2 regions of the Mesorhizobium sp. URHB0026 genome follow, and region 1 is predicted to be linked to the other one. Evidence: riboswitches for the same ligand, from Rfam matches in the RefSeq annotation. Region 1 holds a riboswitch; the other holds the start of a gene.

What was found. Region 1 has a riboswitch for S-adenosylmethionine ahead of ACVWWD_RS12245 (O-succinylhomoserine sulfhydrylase). Riboswitches for the same ligand answer to the same signal wherever they lie in the genome.
Region 2: it holds a riboswitch for S-adenosylmethionine, as region 1 does, so the genes downstream of both, metX (homoserine O-acetyltransferase MetX) here and ACVWWD_RS12245 (O-succinylhomoserine sulfhydrylase) in region 1, are expected to answer to the same signal.

Annotation. Positions count from the first base shown of each region.
Region 1 covers NZ_JBSSCN010000001.1:2,453,127-2,462,161, reverse strand. Annotated here, with positions in the region: gene chvE (multiple monosaccharide ABC transporter substrate-binding protein) at 152-1,222, shown strand; gene mmsA (multiple monosaccharide ABC transporter ATP-binding protein) at 1,387-2,919, shown strand; gene mmsB (multiple monosaccharide ABC transporter permease) at 2,916-4,208, shown strand; gene araD1 (AraD1 family protein) at 4,409-5,401, shown strand; gene ACVWWD_RS12250 (2'-deoxycytidine 5'-triphosphate deaminase) at 5,606-6,700, opposite strand; SAM riboswitch at 6,859-6,936, shown strand; gene ACVWWD_RS12245 (O-succinylhomoserine sulfhydrylase) at 6,993-8,183, shown strand; gene ACVWWD_RS12240 (ceramide glucosyltransferase) at 8,214-9,035, opposite strand, start outside.
Region 2 covers NZ_JBSSCN010000001.1:875,406-884,440, forward strand. Annotated here, with positions in the region: gene ACVWWD_RS04420 (sugar kinase) at 1-178, shown strand, start outside; gene ACVWWD_RS04425 (prephenate/arogenate dehydrogenase family protein) at 175-1,110, opposite strand; gene hisC (histidinol-phosphate transaminase) at 1,134-2,243, opposite strand; SAM riboswitch at 2,381-2,458, shown strand; gene metX (homoserine O-acetyltransferase MetX) at 2,576-3,745, shown strand; gene metW (methionine biosynthesis protein MetW) at 3,866-4,480, shown strand; gene ACVWWD_RS04445 (glycosyltransferase family 2 protein) at 4,758-5,693, shown strand; gene ACVWWD_RS04450 (ABC transporter ATP-binding protein/permease) at 5,817-7,640, opposite strand; gene ACVWWD_RS04455 (class I SAM-dependent methyltransferase) at 7,778-8,563, opposite strand; gene gloB (hydroxyacylglutathione hydrolase) at 8,753-9,035, shown strand, end outside.

The DNA.
Region 1 (9,035 bases):
GATCAAAATCGTATCGATTGAACCGCGTCGCGGAGCCGATTGGGAGGATACCGGAGATCGATAATGCCGACAGCGGCGCGTTTGCGCTCCTGTCTGGCTGCGCGGCCCGCGAAGCCCCGAGGTGTCGCGTCCATCAACCAGGGAGAGTAATGTGAAGATTATCAAGACGCTGGCCGCCGTGGCGGCCCTTGGCATCGCTGCCATGACCTATCAGGCGCACGCGGCCGACAAGGGTCTTGTCGGCGTGCTGATGCCGACCAAGACCTCGCAACGCTGGATCAATGACGGCGACGCCGTCAAATCCCAGCTCGAGGCGCTCGGCTACACTGTCGACCTGCAATACGCGCAGGACGACATCCCCAACCAGCTCAGCCAGCTGGAAAACGAAATCACCAAGGGTCCGAAGGCGCTGATCATCGCCTCCATCGACGGCACCACCCTTTCGGATGCGCTGCAGAAGGCCAACGACGCGGGCGTCGTCGTCGTCGCTTATGACCGCCTGATCAAGAAGACCAAGAATGTCGACTATTACACCACCTTCGACAATTTCGGCGTCGGCGTGATCCAGGCGAATTCCCTGGTCAAGGGTCTCAAGGAGCGTTTCCCGAACACCAAGCCGTGGAACGTCGAACTGTTCGGCGGCTCGCCCGACGACAACAACGCCTTCTTCTTCTACAATGGCGCGATCTCCGTCCTGCAGCCGCTGATCGACGACGGCTCGATCAAGATCAAGTCCGGCCAGACCGGCATGGACAAGGTCGGCACGCTGCGCTGGCTCGCCGCCACCGCCCAGGCGCGCATGGACAACCTTCTGTCGGCCAACTACTCGGACGGCAGCCGCGTCGATGGCGTTCTGTCGCCCTATGACGGCCTGTCGCGCGGCATCACCGCCTCGCTGCGCGCTGTCGGTTACGGCACCGACGCACAGCCCTGGCCAATCGTGACCGGTCAGGACGCCGAGACCGCCTCGGTCAAGCTGATCATCTCGGGCGAGCAGTACTCGACCGTGTTCAAGGATACCCGCGAACTGGCCAAGGCCACGGTGCAGCTGGTCGACAAGGTGCTCTCCGGCGGCAAGCCGGAAGGCCTCGACGAAAAGACCTACAACAACGACGTCAAGGTGGTTCCCTCGATCCTGCTGACCCCGCATGAGGTCGACAAGTCGAACTACCAGGCCCTGGTCGTCGACTCCGGCTACATCAAGGCCGAAGACCTGAAGTAATCCCGGTTACAAAGACAGGGGTCCTGCGCGACGCAGGGCCCCTTTTCGTTCACAAGCGGCCCCGGTATTGTTTCTACCGGCCTAGAGCCATTCCCGGAAAAGTGCGCAGCGGTTTTCCGTCAGGAATTGCCTAAAAAAAGAAAGTCTAGGAGGAGCTTGCCCTGATGACCTCGACGATTTTGGAGATGCGCGACATCACCAAGACGTTCCCCGGCGTGAAGGCGCTGTCGAACGTCAACCTCCGCGTCGAGGAAGGCGAAATCCATGCCGTGGTCGGCGAGAACGGCGCTGGAAAATCGACACTGATGAAGGTGCTTTCGGGCGTCTATCCCTCCGGCACCTATGATGGCCAGATCATCTTTCAGGGCCAGGAATGCCAGTTCAAAGGCATCCATGACAGCGAACACAAGGGCATCGTCATCATACACCAGGAGCTTGCGCTGGTGCCGATGCTGTCGATCGCCGAAAACATTTTCCTGGGCAACGAGCACGCCAGATACGGCGTCATCGACTGGGACGCCAACGAGGCGCGCACGTCCGAGCTTTTGAAAAAAGTCGGGCTCAAGGAAGACCCCAAGACGCTGATCACCCATATCGGCGTCGGCAAGCAGCAGCTGGTCGAGATCGCCAAGGCGCTAAGCAAGGAAGTGAAGCTGCTGATCCTCGACGAGCCGACAGCATCGCTCAGCGAAAAGGACAGCCAGGCGCTGCTCGATCTTTTGCTCGAGTTCAAGCGGCAGGGCATGACCTCGATCCTGATCTCCCACAAGCTCAACGAGGTGAACCGCGTCGCCGACAAGGTGACGGTGATCCGCGACGGGCGCACGATCGAGACATTGCCGAGGAAGGATATCAGCGAGGACCGCATCATCACCTCGATGGTCGGCCGATCCCTCGATGATCGCTACCCGCCGCGCGAACCTAGCATCGGCGACGTCATTTTCGAGGTCAAGGACTGGTCCGTCTACCACCCGATCCATGCCGAACGGCAAGTGATCAAGAGCATCGACCTGAAGGTGCGCAAGGGCGAAGTTGTCGGCATTGCGGGACTGATGGGCGCCGGTCGCACCGAATTCGCCATGAGCCTGTTCGGCCGCTCCTATGGCCGGCGCATCAGCGGCGAGGTGCTGCTCAACGGCAAGCCCGTGGACCTTTCCACAGTGGGCAAGGCCGTGCAGAACGGCATCGCCTATGTCACCGAGGACCGCAAGACCTATGGGCTGAACCTCATCGACCATATCAAGCACAATGTGACGCTGGCCAACCTCGCCGGCGTTTCCAGTGGCGGCGTCATCGACGATATGCGCGAAATGAGCGTCGCCAACGACTATCGCAAGAAGACCAATATCCGCGCCTCCAGCGTCTATCAGCTGACCGGCAATCTCTCGGGCGGCAACCAGCAGAAGGTGGTGCTGTCGAAATGGCTGTTCGCCGACCCGGAAGTTCTGATCCTCGACGAGCCGACGCGCGGTATCGACGTCGGCGCCAAGTACGAAATCTATACAATCATCGCCCGCCTCGCCGCCGAGGGCAAAGCGATCATCGTCATCTCGTCTGAAATGCCGGAACTCCTCGGCATCACCGACAGAATCTATGTCATGAACGAAGGGCGCATCGTCGGCGAGATGGCGGCAAATGACGCCAGCCAGGAAAAAATCATGCGCGCCATTGTTCGCGGAGAAGGAAAAGCATCATGAGCACAGACAGCGCTCCCGCACCGCAAAGCGGCACCGCCGAGGACGTCAAGCAGGGTCCTCGCGTCGCCGTCTCGGCGCTGACGACGAACCTGCGCGAATACGGCCTGATCATCGCGCTGATCGTCATCATGCTGTTCTTCCAGTACACGACGTCGGGAACGCTGTTCAAACCGGTCAACCTGAGCAACCTGGTGCAGCAGAACTCGTTCATCATCGTGATGGCGCTCGGCATGCTGCTGGTCATCGTCGCCGGCTATATCGATCTCAGCGTGGGATCGGTCGCCGGCTTCATCGGCGCGCTTGCCGCCATGATGATGGTCATCTGGCCGCTCGGCATGTTCAGCAATCCGCTTGTTGTCTCGATCGTCTGCCTCATCGTCGGCGGGTTGATCGGTGGCGCGCAAGGGTACTGGATCGCCTATCACCGCATACCAAGCTTCATCGTGACGCTCGCCGGCATGCTGATCTTCCGCGGCATCTGCCAGGCGCTGCTTGGCGGCGGCTCCTCGGTTGGCCCGCTTCCCGACAGTTTCAAGGCGCTGAGTTCCGGTTTCATTCCCGACGTCATCGGTCCGCTGACCCTGATCCCGCCGACGGTGAACGCGGCCGGCAAAACCGTTTTGGGCAGTGGCCTGACGCTTCACATGACGACAATCGTGCTGGGCCTGATCGCGGTGCTCGCCTACGCCTATTTCGGCTTCAGGACGCGACGCAAGCGCGAACTCCACGGTTACGAGGCCGAGCCTTTCACCCTGTTCGTCATCAAGACGCTGGTCGGCAGCGCGCTGGCGCTCTTCCTGATCTTCCAGTTCGCGACCTATCGGGGCCTGCCGATCGTGCTCCTGGTGATGGGCGTACTGATCTCGCTGTTCGTCTTCGTCACCAAGCGCATGACCATCGGCCGCCGCATCTACGCCATGGGAGGCAACGCCAAGGCGGCGCAACTGTCGGGCATCAACACCGAGCGGCTGACGCTCTGGGTGTTCGTCAATATGGGCGTTCTGTCGGCGCTCGGCGGGCTGATCATCGCCGCACGTCTCGGCCAGGCCGTGCCGGCCGCGGGCCTCGGCAGCGAACTCGACGTGATCGCGGCCGTCTTCATCGGCGGCGCCTCGGCGATGGGCGGCGTCGGCCAGGTCATCGGCGCGGTGGTCGGCGGCTTCATCATGGGCGTGATGAACAACGGCATGTCCATCATGGGCGTCAATGTCGACTGGCAGCAGGTGGTCAAGGGCCTGGTGCTGCTCGGGGCCGTCATCTTCGACGTCTACAACAAGAACAAGGCTTGAGGGCGGGGCGAGGACTAGGAGGCATACGGGTTCTAGATCGCGAAGCTGCCGGCAGCCCGTCGGCACCAAGAAGTCCGGCGAAGGACCAGGCTCGCGAATGCAATCCGGACGAAGCGTTTCAAACCGTGGCGCGTTTCCGCGCCGCGCCGGTCAGGATTTGCCCATTGGCAGCCGGATACAGATAAATGAGAGGACTGATCATGCTGATCTCGCAGATTCTCGACGACGCCGAGACGATCCGTGTCGTTGCCCGCAGCGGAGGGAAGACCCGGATCATTAACGGGGCGCGCAGCGTCTATTCGCTGGCGATGGAGGCCGCCCGCACCGGCGTCGGCCTGGCCGCCCTGATCGAACGCAAGGGGCTTGGCGAGACGATCGATCTCGACGCCGCCTACAAGAGGGGGCGCCTGCTGTCGCCGATCAATCACCCCGACCCGGCGCATCTGCACCTGACCGGCACCGGGCTGACGCATCTGGGGTCGGCCGCGACGCGCGATTCCATGCACAAGAAGCTCAGCACCGACGGCGAGGAGCAACTTACCGATTCCATGAAGATGTTCCGCATGGGACTGGAAGGCGGCAAGCCCGCGAAAGGCCAGGTCGGCGTGCAGCCGGAATGGTTCTACAAGGGCAACGGCACCATGGCGGTCGCGCCTGGCGCGGCGCTCATGTCGCCGGCCTTTGCCAAGGATGCCGGCGAGGAACCCGAGGTCGCTGGGATCTATGTCATCGGCGATGACGGGGCGCCCTTCCGCGTTGGCTTCACCTTGTCGAACGAATTCTCGGACCATGTGACCGAGCGCGTGAACTATCTCTTCCTCGCCCACTCCAAGCTGCGCAATGCCTCCTTCGGCCCGGAGATCCTGATCGGAGACCTGCCTTCGGACATCCGCGGCACGTCGCGCATCCTGCGCGACGGCAAGGCTTTGTGGGAAAAGCCCTTCCTGTCGGGTGAAACGAACATGTCCCACACCATCGCCAATCTCGAACACCACCACTTCAAATATTCGGCCTTCCGCCAGCCTGGCGACGTGCATGTGCATATGTTCGGCACCGCGACGCTATCCTTCGCCGACGGTATCAAGACGGAGGCCGGCGACGTGTTCGAGATCGAGGCCGGGGATTTCGGACTGCCGCTGCGCAACCCGCTCGAGATCGAGAAGCCGGTGAAGGTGTCGGTAAGGGCGCTTTGAAGCCATGAGCTGGTGATTTCCCCTCGTGGGATGGCCGGCAAGCCAGAGCGGGGCGCTCTCCCGCTGATCTAGCAATAGGTTCCAGTCACGCCTTCGGCTCTCAACAGATCGCGGGATGAGCAGCAATCCTTCGCGCCCCCTCTGCCCTGCCGGGCATCTCTCCCACAACAAGGACCCACAAGAGGGAGATCGGCAGCTTCGACCTCATCGCACGGAGCGGAAATGCTTCGACAGCTTCAGGCCCTGTGCCTGGTAGTTCGAGCCGAGATCGGTGCCGTAGAGCGCCTGTGGTCGCTTCAGCATGTGCTCGTAGACCAGCCGGCCGACGATCTGGCCGTGGTCGAGGATGAACGGCACTTCGTGGCTGCGCACTTCGAGCACCGCCCGGCTGCCGGTGCCGCCGGCCGCCGAATGGCCGAAACCCGGATCGAAAAAGCCGGCATAATGGACACGAAACTCGCCGACCAGCGGATCGAACGGCGTCATCTCGGCGGCGTAGAGCGGCGGCACATGCACCGCTTCCTGGCTGACGAGGATGTAGAACTCGTCCGGATCGAGCACCAGTTCGCCGGCGCGGCTCTTGTGGATCGGCTCCCAGAAGTCGAGGACGTCCTGCGCGGCGCGCTTGTCGACATCGACGAGGCCGGTGTGGTGCTTGCCGCGATAGCCGACCAACCCATCCTTGTCGCCATTGAGGTCGATCGACAGCGCGATGCCGCCGCCGGAAATGTTCGGCGGCTCCGTGGCGACCAGCATCTCGGCACGATGCAGGTCATGCAACTCGGCTTCCGAGAGCAGCGCGTTGCCGGTGCGAAAGCGTATCTGGGACAGGCGCGAACCCGTGCGCGCGATGATCGGAAAGGTGCGCGGGCTGACCTCGAGATAGAGCGGACCGTTGTAGCCGGCGGCGATCTTATCGAACTCGTGGCCCCGATCGGTCATGACGCGGGTGAAGATGTCGAGCCGCCCGGTCGAGCTCTTCGGATTGGCCGAGGCCGAAATGTCAGCCGGTAGGACCAGACTTTCGAGCAGCGGCACAATATAGACGCAGCCGGTTTCGAGGACCGCGCCTTCGGTCAGGCTGATCTCGTGCAGTTGCAGCCGATCGAGCTTTTCCGACACCTTGTGGTTGGGACCGGGCAGGAACGAGGCGCGAACCCGCCAGGCCTTTTCGCCCAATCTGAGATCAAGGCTCGCCGGCTGGATCTGGTCGGCATCGAGTGCACGCTGCGACTTCAGCGCGCCGGACCGGAACAGCGCCGAAATGTCCTGATCGGGAAGAATGCCTGTCTGCCGCAAAGTCTGGCTCCGCCCCAAGACTGGTCTCTTTGGTTGCAGGTTCTTGTTTGTTGCAGGTTCTTGCCGCAAAACCGCCGGGCACTTTTGCGGAACCTGCCTTGGTACAAACGTCTTAATGAAGCCGGCAATTGACGCAAGCGTGGCGCGGGTCTAAAGGGTCGTTATCCCGTGGTGATTTGGCCGGTCGGCTTGCAGCCACGTTAAACAAGTCGCTAAAGGACCGTCGGGCCGCAAGGCCGTATGGACCGGTTGCGACTTTCGCGGCCGGTTTTTTTGTGTCTGGAACAAAGCGATGAGCACCAAGAAGCGCAACTGGAAACCTCAGACGGCACTCGTGCATGGCGGAACCCTGCGTTCCGGCTTCGGCGAAACCTCCGAGGCGATGTACCTGACCCAGGGTTATGTCTATCAGACGGCGCAGGCCGCCGAAGCCCGCTTCAAGGGCGAAGAGCCTGGTTTCATCTATTCGCGCTACGCCAACCCGACCGTCGACATGTTCGAAAAGCGCATGTGCGCGCTTGAAGGCGCCGAAGACGCGCGCGCCACGGCGTCGGGCATGGCGGCGGTGACGGCTGCCCTTCTGTGCAGCGTCAAGGCCGGCGACCACATCGTGGCGGCGCGCGCGCTGTTCGGCTCCTGTCGCTGGGTGGTCGAGACACTGGCGCCGCGCTATGGCATCGAGGCGACCTTGGTCGACGGCACCGAGATCGCCAATTGGGAAAAGGCGGTCAGGCCGAACACCAAGCTGTTCTTCCTGGAGAGCCCGACCAACCCGACGCTCGAAGTCGTCGACATCGCCGCCGTCGCCTCGCTTGCCAATTCGATCGGCGCGCGGCTGGTCGTCGACAATGTCTTCGCCACGCCCCTACAGCAGAAGCCATTGCAGCTTGGTGCGCACATCGTCGTCTACTCGGCCACCAAGCATATTGACGGCCAGGGCCGCTGCCTGGGCGGCGTCATCCTGTCGGACAAGAAGTGGATCGACGAGAACCTGCACGACTATTTCCGCCACACGGGCCCCAGCCTGTCGCCGTTCAACGCCTGGACCTTGCTGAAGGGCCTCGAGACCTTGCCGCTGCGCGTGCGCCAGCAGACCGAGAGCGCCGGCAAGATCGCCGACTTCCTGGCCGAGCAGCCGCAGATCGCCCGCGTCATCTATCCCGGCCGCGCCGACCACCCGCAGGCCGATATCGTCAAGAAGCAGATGTCGGGTGGCTCGACGCTGATCTGCCTCGACGTCAAGGGCGGCAAGCCGGCGGCCTTCGCCCTGCAGAACGCCCTCGACATCGTGCTGATCTCGAACAATCTGGGCGATGCCAAGAGCCTGATCACCCACCCGGCGACGACCACCCACAAGAATTTGAGCGACGAGGCCCGCGCCGAACTCGGCATCGGGCCCGGTACGCTCAGGCTGTCGGTCGGCCTGGAGGATACGGACGATCTGCTTGAAGATATCGCGCAAGCGTTGAAGGCCGCCAAATAGGTTTCGTCCAGGCAGCGTCGTCAGCAGCGATCAGGCGCTCGACGGCGTCTCCTCCAGTTCCGCCGTCTTGGTCCGGATGGTCATGGCGTTGCCGCGCCAGTCGACGGCGCCGCCGAGCCAGCCGCGCGCCCAGATGGCCGGGAGCATGACGTCCCGCGCGACCGTCGCCGCGATCATGCGCGTCGAGACGTGCCAACCCTTGGCCAGGGCCAGAGCGCATTCCGGAAGATAGAACGCCGCCAGCACGGCAATCGCGGTCGCCCAGAGGCTGACGCCGGCGCTCCCCGCCGCAACCAGCGCAAGAACCAGCGGGACCGCCGCACCAGTCAGGATCTCGGGCGCGAAGAACAGCGGGAAGGTGACGCGGCGCAGGCGCGCCCAGCGGGCCTGGCGCGACCAGATCTCGCGAAACGTGCGCTGGCCGAGCGGCTGCTCGAAGGGCGCCGCAACGAGGTTGACACGCAGGCCGAGGCCGTTCACCAGCTTGGTCGCGGCGGCGTCCTCGGCGATCTCGGCGGCCAGCGCGCGGATGCCGCCATTGGCGTCCAGCATCGGCTTGTTCCACAGCATGCTCTTGCCCTGCGCGAAGCCGAGGCCGAGCGCCTCGCCGGCATACTGCCAGCGGGCCTGCAATGTGTTCAGGAAGGCGCATTCGACGTCGGCCCAGAAACCATCTGGCCTGGAGCCGATCGGCGTCGAGCAGACAAGGCCGGTACCGTGCCGCCACGCCGCCATCATGTGCTCGACGTAGTCCCTAGGCATCAGAACGTTGGAATCGGCAAGAATGACCCAGTCGTGGCGCGCCGCTTCCCAGCCTTTCACGCAATTGTTGAGCTTGGGATTGGCGCTGAC
Region 2 (9,035 bases), 1.6 Mb from region 1:
CTTTCATGGCGCCTTTGCCGTCGGGCTGGCGGAAGCCATGGCGGTCGAGCACGCACTGCGCTTTGCCAGCGCGGCCGCCGCGCTCAAGTGCCTGCGCTTCGGCGGCCGGCTGGGCGCGCCCGATCGGGCGGAGACGCTCGCCATGATGGCAACGGCCTGGCCGGTTAAAATCACCTAGCTCTTTGCCGGATGCTCGACCGCCTGGCGGCCAAAATCAGGCGCGTCGATATCTTGGCCCGCCTCGATGATCGAGCGGCGCACGGCGCGTGTGCGGGTGAACAGGTCGAAGAGTTTGTCGCCGTCCCCCCAGCGGATGGCGCGCTGCAGGAACGCCAGGTCTTCCGAGAACCGCGCCAACATCTCCAGGATGGCATCCTTGTTGTGCAGGCACACGTCTCGCCACATGGTCGGATCGGAGGCAGCCAGACGCGTGAAATCGCGAAAACCGGAGGCGGAATATTTGATCACTTCCGTCTTGGTCACCGATTCCAGATCGTCGGCGGTGCCGACAATGTTGTAGGCGATGATGTGCGGCAGATGCGAGACGATGGCCAGCGTCATGTCGTGATGCTGCGGGTCCATCGTGTCGATGTTGGCGCCGCAGCGGCGCCAGAATTCCGACAGCCGTTCCAGCGCATCCGGATCGGTGCCCGGCACCGGCGTGAAGATGCACCAGCGATTGTCGAACAGGTCGGCAAATCCGGCATCCGGGCCGGATTTTTCGGTGCCCGCCAGCGGATGGCCGGGAATGAAATGGACGCCTTCGGGCACATGCGGCTGCATCTGCGCGATAACCGAGGCCTTGGTCGAGCCGACATCGGTGAGGATCGCCCCCTTTTTCAGCGCCGGCGCGATTTCCTCCGCTACAGCGCCGGATGAGCCGACCGGCACGGAGACAACGACCAGATCGGCATCACGCACCGCGTCCTCGGCATCGGTGGTGTAGGAATCGCCAAGGCCCAGTTCCTCGGCTCGCTTAAGCGTTGCCGGGCTGCGCGTCGAGATGGCGACATGGCGAGCCAAACCCTCGCGTCGGATGACGCGGGCCAGAGACGAGCCGATCAGGCCAATGCCGACCAGCGCGATCTTTTCGAACATCGGTGGTGCCATGGTGTTCCAGCTTTTCAGACGTTCTAGCTTTTCAGGAATGTCGTGAGCGCGGCGACAACGCCGCGATTGGCCTCTTCGGTACCGACCGTCATGCGAAGCGCGTTGGGAAAGCCGTAGCCTGAAACGCGCCGCAATATATAGCCGCGCGCGCTCAGATAATCGTCAGCCGCCGCTGCGGAATGCTTCTGATCGTCGGGAAAATGAATGAGCAGGAAATTGCCGACGCTCGGCGTCACGCGCAGCCCCAGCCCGGCCACTTCGCCGCTCAGCCAGGTGAGCCAGGTCTCGTTATGCGCCACGCTTCGCTCGACATGGGCACGGTCGCGGATCGCGGCGATGCCGGCCTCGATCGCTGTAGCATTGACGTTGAAGGGGCCGCGCACACGATTGATGGCGTCGACGATATGCAGGGGACCATACATCCAGCCGATGCGCGCGCCACCCAGCCCGATCTTGGAGAAGGTGCGGGTCATCACCACGTTCTCGGCGCTGCCGGCCAGCTCAATGCCGGCTTCGTAATCGTTGCGGCGAACATATTCGGCGTAGGCCGCGTCGAGCACCAGAAGCACGTTTCCCGGCAGTCCGGCGTGAAGGCGGCGCACCTCCTGGAACGGCACATAGGTGCCGGTCGGGTTGTTGGGATTGGCCAGGAACACGATTTTCGTGCGCGGCGTGACGGCCGCCAGCATCGCATCGATGTCGGCGCGCTCGTCGGTCTCCTTGACCACGACCGGGGTAGCGCCTGCCGACTGGATGTAGATCTTGTAGACCATGAAGGCGTGCTCGGTGAACATAGCCTCGTCGCCGGGCGCGAGATAGGTCTGCGCCAACAGGCCGAGGATTTCGTCCGACCCATTGGAGCAGATGATGTTTTGCGCGTTGAGGCCATGCACCTCGGCGATTGCCTCGCGCAACCGCCTGGCGGTACCGTCGGGATAGATGTCGAGCTTGCCGGCGACTTCGCGCGCGGCCTCGATCGCCTTCGGCGAAGGCCCAAGCGGATTCTCGTTCGACGACAGCTTGTAGACCTTGGCGACACCGGCGGGTGCCGAGCTTTTGCCGGGCACATAGGCCTCTATGTCCATGATGCCCGCGCGCGGAGTTGGACGTGCCTGATCCGGTGTCTGGTTCATAACTTGCAAAATCCGTCGAAAACGCCTCCATCCGGAGGCCGCTGCGGAAATACAGGCCATGGCTCGCAATGTCGAGAGGTGGCAGTGGTGCCAGCCGCCGCCATTGACGGCGAGGCAGGCGGGTTCTAGAAAGACCATGACAGTTCCGTGGTGATTTGGCCGGTCGGCTTGCAGCCACGTTAAACAATTCGCTAAAGGGCCGTTTGCGTGACGTAACCGGCTTTGCGAAGGCAATGCCGGTTTTTTGTTGTCCGCGACCGGACGGACGGACGCATCGGCGGCGGAGATCGGTAGCGATTTCCACGAGCGCACGGTGCAGCAAGAGGGACGTGATGGCCGCTCTGCGTGCAGGAAAGACCAACAACGAGGCCGACCAACCGTCGAGCCCGGTGTTGCGGTTCGGGCCCGACAAGCCGCTCAAGCTCGACGCCGGCACGCTGCTGTCGCCGTTCCAGATCGCCTACCAGACCTATGGCACGCTGAACGATGCCCGTTCCAATGCCATCCTCGTCTGTCATGCGCTGACCGGTGACCAGCATGTCGCCAGCACCAATCCGGTAACCGGCAAGCCCGGTTGGTGGGAAGTGCTGATCGGACCGGGCAAGATCATCGATACCAGCCGTTTCTTCGTCATCTGCTCCAATGTCATCGGCGGCTGCCTGGGTTCCACCGGTCCGGCCTCGACCAACGCGGCAACGGGTAAACCCTATGGCCTCGACCTGCCGGTCATCACCATCCGTGACATGGTGCGCGCGCAGCAGATGCTGATCGACCATTTCGGCATCGAGAAACTTTTCTGCGTGCTCGGTGGCTCGATGGGCGGCATGCAGGTTCTGGAATGGGCGTCGAGCTATCCCGAGCGCGTGTTCTCGGCGCTGCCGATCGCCACCGGGGCGCGCCATTCGTCACAGAACATCGCCTTCCACGAAGTCGGGCGGCAGGCTGTGATGGCCGATCCGGACTGGCATGGCGGCAAATATTTCGAGCATGGCAAGCGTCCGGAGAAAGGGCTGGCGGTGGCGCGCATGGCCGCCCACATCACCTATCTGTCGGAAGCCGCCCTGCACCGCAAATTCGGCCGCAATTTGCAGGACCGCGAAGCGCTGACCTTCGGCTTCGATGCCGACTTCCAGATCGAGAGCTATCTGCGCCACCAGGGCATGACCTTCGTCGACCGCTTCGATGCCAACTCCTATCTCTACATGACGCGGTCGATGGATTATTTCGACCTCGCCGCCGACCATGGCGGCCGGCTGGCCGACGCCTTCGCCGGCACGAAAACCCGCTTTTGCCTGGTGTCCTTCACATCGGACTGGCTGTTCCCGACCGAAGAGAGCCGCTCCATCGTCCACGCACTCAACGCCGCCGGCGCCTCGGTGTCCTTCGTCGAGATCGAGACCGATCGCGGCCACGACGCCTTCCTGCTCGACGAGCCGGAACTGTTTGCCGCCATCAACGGCTTCATCGGCTCGGCCGCGCGCGCCAGGGGGCTCAGCGCATGACCCTGAAAAGTTGCGGACTTTTCGGACCAAGGTCATGCGCCAACAGAAAGGCGAAGCCATGACCCTGAAAAGTTGCGGACTTTTCGGACCAAGGTCATGCGCCGTTCCGGAGCCGAAGCCATGAGCGTCAACGGCAGCCAGCGCGTCGACCTTGAGGTCGTCGCCAACCTCATCCCGCCGCAATCGCGTGTGCTCGACGTCGGCTCGGGCGACGGCTCGTTGCTCGAATTGCTGCAAGACACCAAGCAGGTCGACGGTCGTGGTCTCGAGCTGTCGCAGCGTGGCGTCAACGAATGCGTGGCGCGCGGTCTCAGTGTCATCCAGGGCGATGCCGACATCGATCTCGAATTCTATCCCGACAAGGGCTTTGACTTCGTCGTTCTGTCGCAGACCCTGCAGGCCACCCGCAACCCGAAGCTGGTGCTCGACGAGCTGCTCAGGATCGGCAACCGGGCGATCGTGTCCTTCCCCAATTTCGGTCACTGGCGGGTGCGCCTGTCGCTGTTCGTCAAGGGCCGCATGCCTGTGACCAGCGACCTGCCCTATTCTTGGTACGACACGCCCAACATCCACTTCTGCACGATCCGCGACTTCGTCAACTTGTGCGAAGAGCTTGGCGCGACAGTGGAGAAGGCGACCGCGCTCGACGCCAACGGCCAGAAGATCGGCCTGTCGATGCCATGGTGGTTCTGGAATTTCTTTGGCCAGCAGGCAGTGTTCCTGCTGAAGCGCTAATGAAATGGACACCGCAGGCGAGACTGCCAATCCTTTGAGGCGGCCGCGCGTCTTCCTGCGGCGAGAAAGTGTTGCAGTTGAAGCACCAGGAGCCGGAATTCATCATGCCTGGTCGGTCGAACGACGGCACGACGGGGAGACATGGCAGGTTGTTTTTTGTAGCGTCGCACCGAATCCGAGGAGCCCATCCAGGGGGAAGTCCGATCCATTTAGCCATCCCCATGATCAAAGGACCTGGCGCGAAGGGTGTTTACGCGATGGAGGCGGCCGGCGCGATATGATCGGGAAGACCGAACAGGCGCCCCTCATCACGGTGATCACGCCGACTCACAACCGGCGCGAAACGGTGCTCCGCGCCGTCGAAAGCGTGCTCTCCCAGAGCATGCCGCGATTTGAACATATCGTCGTCGACGATGGTTCGACGGACGGGACCGAGGCGGCGCTCGCCCGCATCCATGACCCCCGGCTGATCTATGTCGGCGCGAAGTGGCGCGGCGCCAATGCCGCCAGGAATGCCGGCATCGAGCTAGCCCGGGCGCCCGTGGTGACTTTTCTCGATTCGGACGATCTCTTCCTGCCGCACCGGCTCGCACGGACGCTGACATGGTTCGACGACAATCCGGCGCTCGAGGTCCTGCTCTCCTCATATGTCTCGGTGAAGGGTGGCCGTGGCACCGCCTGCGTCAACCGCGGCGCTTTCCTGAACCCGCCAATGCTGGAGCGGGCCGTGGTTGCACAGACGGCCTTCATAGCCGGATCGGCGATAACGGCCAGGCGCGAGGCTTTGCTGGCCATCGGCGGCTATGACAGCGACATTCCCCGGATGCAGGACCGCGAGCTTCTGCTGCGCTTCGCACAGCGCTTCGGCGCGCAATTGTCGGAAGATATCGACTGGACGAAGCACAATTCGCAGAATTCGATTTCAGGCCGCAGGGACGGCTATGTCGAAGCCTACGCGATCCTGATGAGCAAGCATCCGCACATCGCTCGCTCCTACCCCCATATCCCTCCCTTTATGATCGCGCGGCAGATCATCGCCGATATTCTGCGGGGGCGAATACCACAGGCATTTGCGGGATACATGGCCAACCGCTCGTCTGACGCGCTTGGTTATTCATTGCCGGAACTGATCAACGGTTATCTCCACGGCCGCCGCTGGCGGCGCGACCTCTACGACGAAGTTCGCGGCAAGTTTGGGATTCCACCGGCCTGACCGGCGACAGCTCAGCGATCGAGCGCGGCGCGTCGCAGGGCGCATTCCTTCTCGTCCGGCAGCGAGATGTCGACCGCCAGGGCCTTTGGCGGCCAGGCAACGGGCCGCAACGGGGGAAAACTGCTACTTCCTGTGGTGGAGGCTTGCCGCGGCTGGCGGCGGCTCGATGGCACCCGCCCTGACGTGGGCAGGTTTCAGCGAGGGCGCGCCGGAATCCTTAACGATCGTCAGGGAACGCGGGAAGAACTGATTGTTGTGCTGTCCGCGCCCGATGTTGAGGATCGCGGCCCCGGGCAGTCGCTTCTCCAGCAGCGACAGCACGCGCCGCAGCGAGGGTCCGTCGAACGCATCCATGGCTTCGTCGATGATCACCCATTTCGGCTGTCGCAAGGCGAGCCTGGCCACGCCCAGCAATCGCTGTTCGTCATCGCCCAACTCATGGTCCCAGCGTCCGACGCGGTCGAGCGACGACGACAGGCGTCCAAGACCGACCTCGGCAAGCACCGCTGAAATGTCGGCGTCGTTCGCCGGCGCATGCCCGTTCGGGTGATTGAGGACTTCGCGCAGCGTGCCGGCCGGCAAATAGGGGACGCGCGGCACGAAGATGATGGTTTCACCCGCGGGCAGGCCGATGCGTCCACTGCCCCACGGCCACAGCCCGGCAATGGCGCGAAAGAACAGCGTCTTTCCGGCGCCCGGCTCGCCGGTGATCATGACGCGCTCGCCGGCAAGGATTTCGACATGCTGGTCGGCGAGCTTGGTGCATCCGTCAGGCGATGCCACCTGAAGCTTCTCGAACGTGAGGCTGCCATTGGCGTTGTCGGCGAATTCGATGCGCTTCTCCTTATCGTGCAGCACATCGGTTTCATCGAGCGCGATGCGGAAGTCGGCGACACGCATCAGCGTGGCGCGCCAGTCGGCAATGCTGCCGATGTTGTTGATGAACCAACGCAGGGAGGAGTGGACCTGGTTGAAGGCCCCGACCGCCATCATCAGCCCGCCAAAGCTGATGTCCCCCGAGAAATAGACCGGCGAGGCGACCAGGATCGGCGCCACGACCGTGATCCAGCCATAGGTATCGGTTACCCAGGATAGATTGATCTGGGCGGTGTAGATGCGCCGCATGGCGCCCAGCACCGTGCCGAGGTCGAGTTGCAGCCGTCGCTTGGCGTCATCCTCCCCACGGTACAGCGCGATGGCATCGACATTCTCGTTGACGCGCACCATCGAGGAGCGCAGCTCCGCTTCGCGCGTATAGCGGTCGCTGTTGAGGCTGATGAGCGGCCGGCCGACCAGCCAGCTCAGCCACGAGGCGGTGCCGGCATAGAGGAACGCGGCCCAGACCATATAGCCGGGTATCGCCAGCGGCCAGCCGTTGACGTGGAAGACGAAGCCCGAAGACAGTTCCCACAGCACACCGACGAAGGACACGAGCAGGATGAACGACTGCAGCAGGCCGACACCAAGATCGGTCGACAGGTCCGAGAGATGCGCGGCATCCTGCTGCATGCGCTGGTCGGGATTGACGCCGATGGCGCCGGCATTGGCCAGCCGGAAGGCGCGCGCCGGCCGCATCCACTGGTCGATCAGGTCCAGCGTCAGCGCCTCGCGCAACTTCAGCCGGATCATCTGGTCGAGCCAGGTCTGGCCGATATTGAGCACCAGCAGTCCGCCGGCGATCATGGCAAAGACCATGAGCTGATGCAGGAAGGCCGCCATGTCGCGGCGCGCGAGCGCGTCGTAGAAGGGCTGGTTCCAGCGGTTGAGCAAGACCTGGCCGATCGACGTCGCGATAATGACGCCCATGATGCCGAGCGACGTCCACAGCAACCACTTGCGAACCGGCGATCCGATCAGCGCCCGCTTGATCGTCGCCACCTGATCGCGCAGGCTGCTGGCCACGGCGACCGGCTGAACGGTGGCCTGATTGTCCAATTGATCAGCCATGGCCGAGGTCCTTGCGTTCAGTAGCGAAGCTGAAACCGGATGAAGGGAGCCGACGGCGGCAGCCCCTCAACCACTCTGCGAGCCCAGCACGACAGATAGGTCGGAAAGACGCGGCGCGATGCAAGTTTCCATCGCGATCACGAAGGTGTCACTTGCGGGGGCGATGCCACACCCCTTGCCTCGGCCCGCCGGCCGAGCCGTGTCGCGCCATGCGGCGACAGCACCGGCACGAAGACGCGGCGGGACGCACGCTGGGCTACCGGCACGCCTTGATAGAGCCGTTTCTGCGCTTCGACGACAATGACGCCGGAAAAGATCGGCCACAGCTTCCGGCCGGCGCGCTCCAGCACATTGTGGAAGCGCATCATGAAACGCCGCCGCGATGGCGGGAAAAACAGCGCATCCGACCAGGCGGCGGGCGTGAAATTCGCCTCACGCAGCAATTCGGTGAGCTGCCCGCGTGAGAAGGGCCGGCCATTGCCGAACGGCGTATGTTCGAAGCGCGCCCAGACCCCGCGCCGGTTTGGCACGACGATGACGACGCGCCCCGCCGGGGACAGCACCCGCCAGATCTCGTTCAGCGTTTCGCGCGGGTTTTCGACGTGTTCGAGCGAATGGACGAGCAGCATGCGGTCGATGCAGGAATCGACCAGCGGCAGTTCCTCGTCGAACACCAGGGCCGTCGCCGTTGGCCCGGTCGCCGGCCAGACCACGGCGCCCTGAGTCGCCGGCATGAAGGCGAAGACCCGCTCGGCGTCGGTGCCGAAGCGTTCCAGCCAGGGCAAGGTATAGCCCAGGCCGACCAGCCGCTCATTGGGCACCGCGGCCCATATCGACGACAGCGCCATGGTGATCGAGCGCTCGGCGAACCGGCCGAGCGTTGTCGAATAGAAGGAACGAAGGTCGACGATGTCGGAATGCATGTCAGGGATGTAGCCGTGATATCGGCCGGATTCAACAAAAGGCCGAAGCGGCCGGCACTACGTATGTCAATTTGACATCCCAGGATAACATTCGCTTTGCTTGCCATCCGGGATGACATTCGCTTTCTCATCCGGGATGACATTCACGCAGCGGCGCCCTATGTCTGCGGCGGTAAATGGAGAGATGCGATGCCGGTCGAAATCGAACAGTTCATGTGCCGCACCGACAATTTCGGCGTGCTGGTGCATGACCGCGAAAGCGGCCAGACCGCGATCATCGACGCGCCTGAGGAAGCGCCGATCCTGGCCGCGCTCAAGCGCACCGGCTGGACGCCGACGATGATCCTGACCACACATCATCATATGGATCACGTCGACGCGAATCTGGCGCTCAAGGAGCGCTTCAAGCTGCGCATCGTCGGCCCAGAGGCGGAAAAGGCCAAGATCCCAGGCATCGATGAAACCGTAAAAG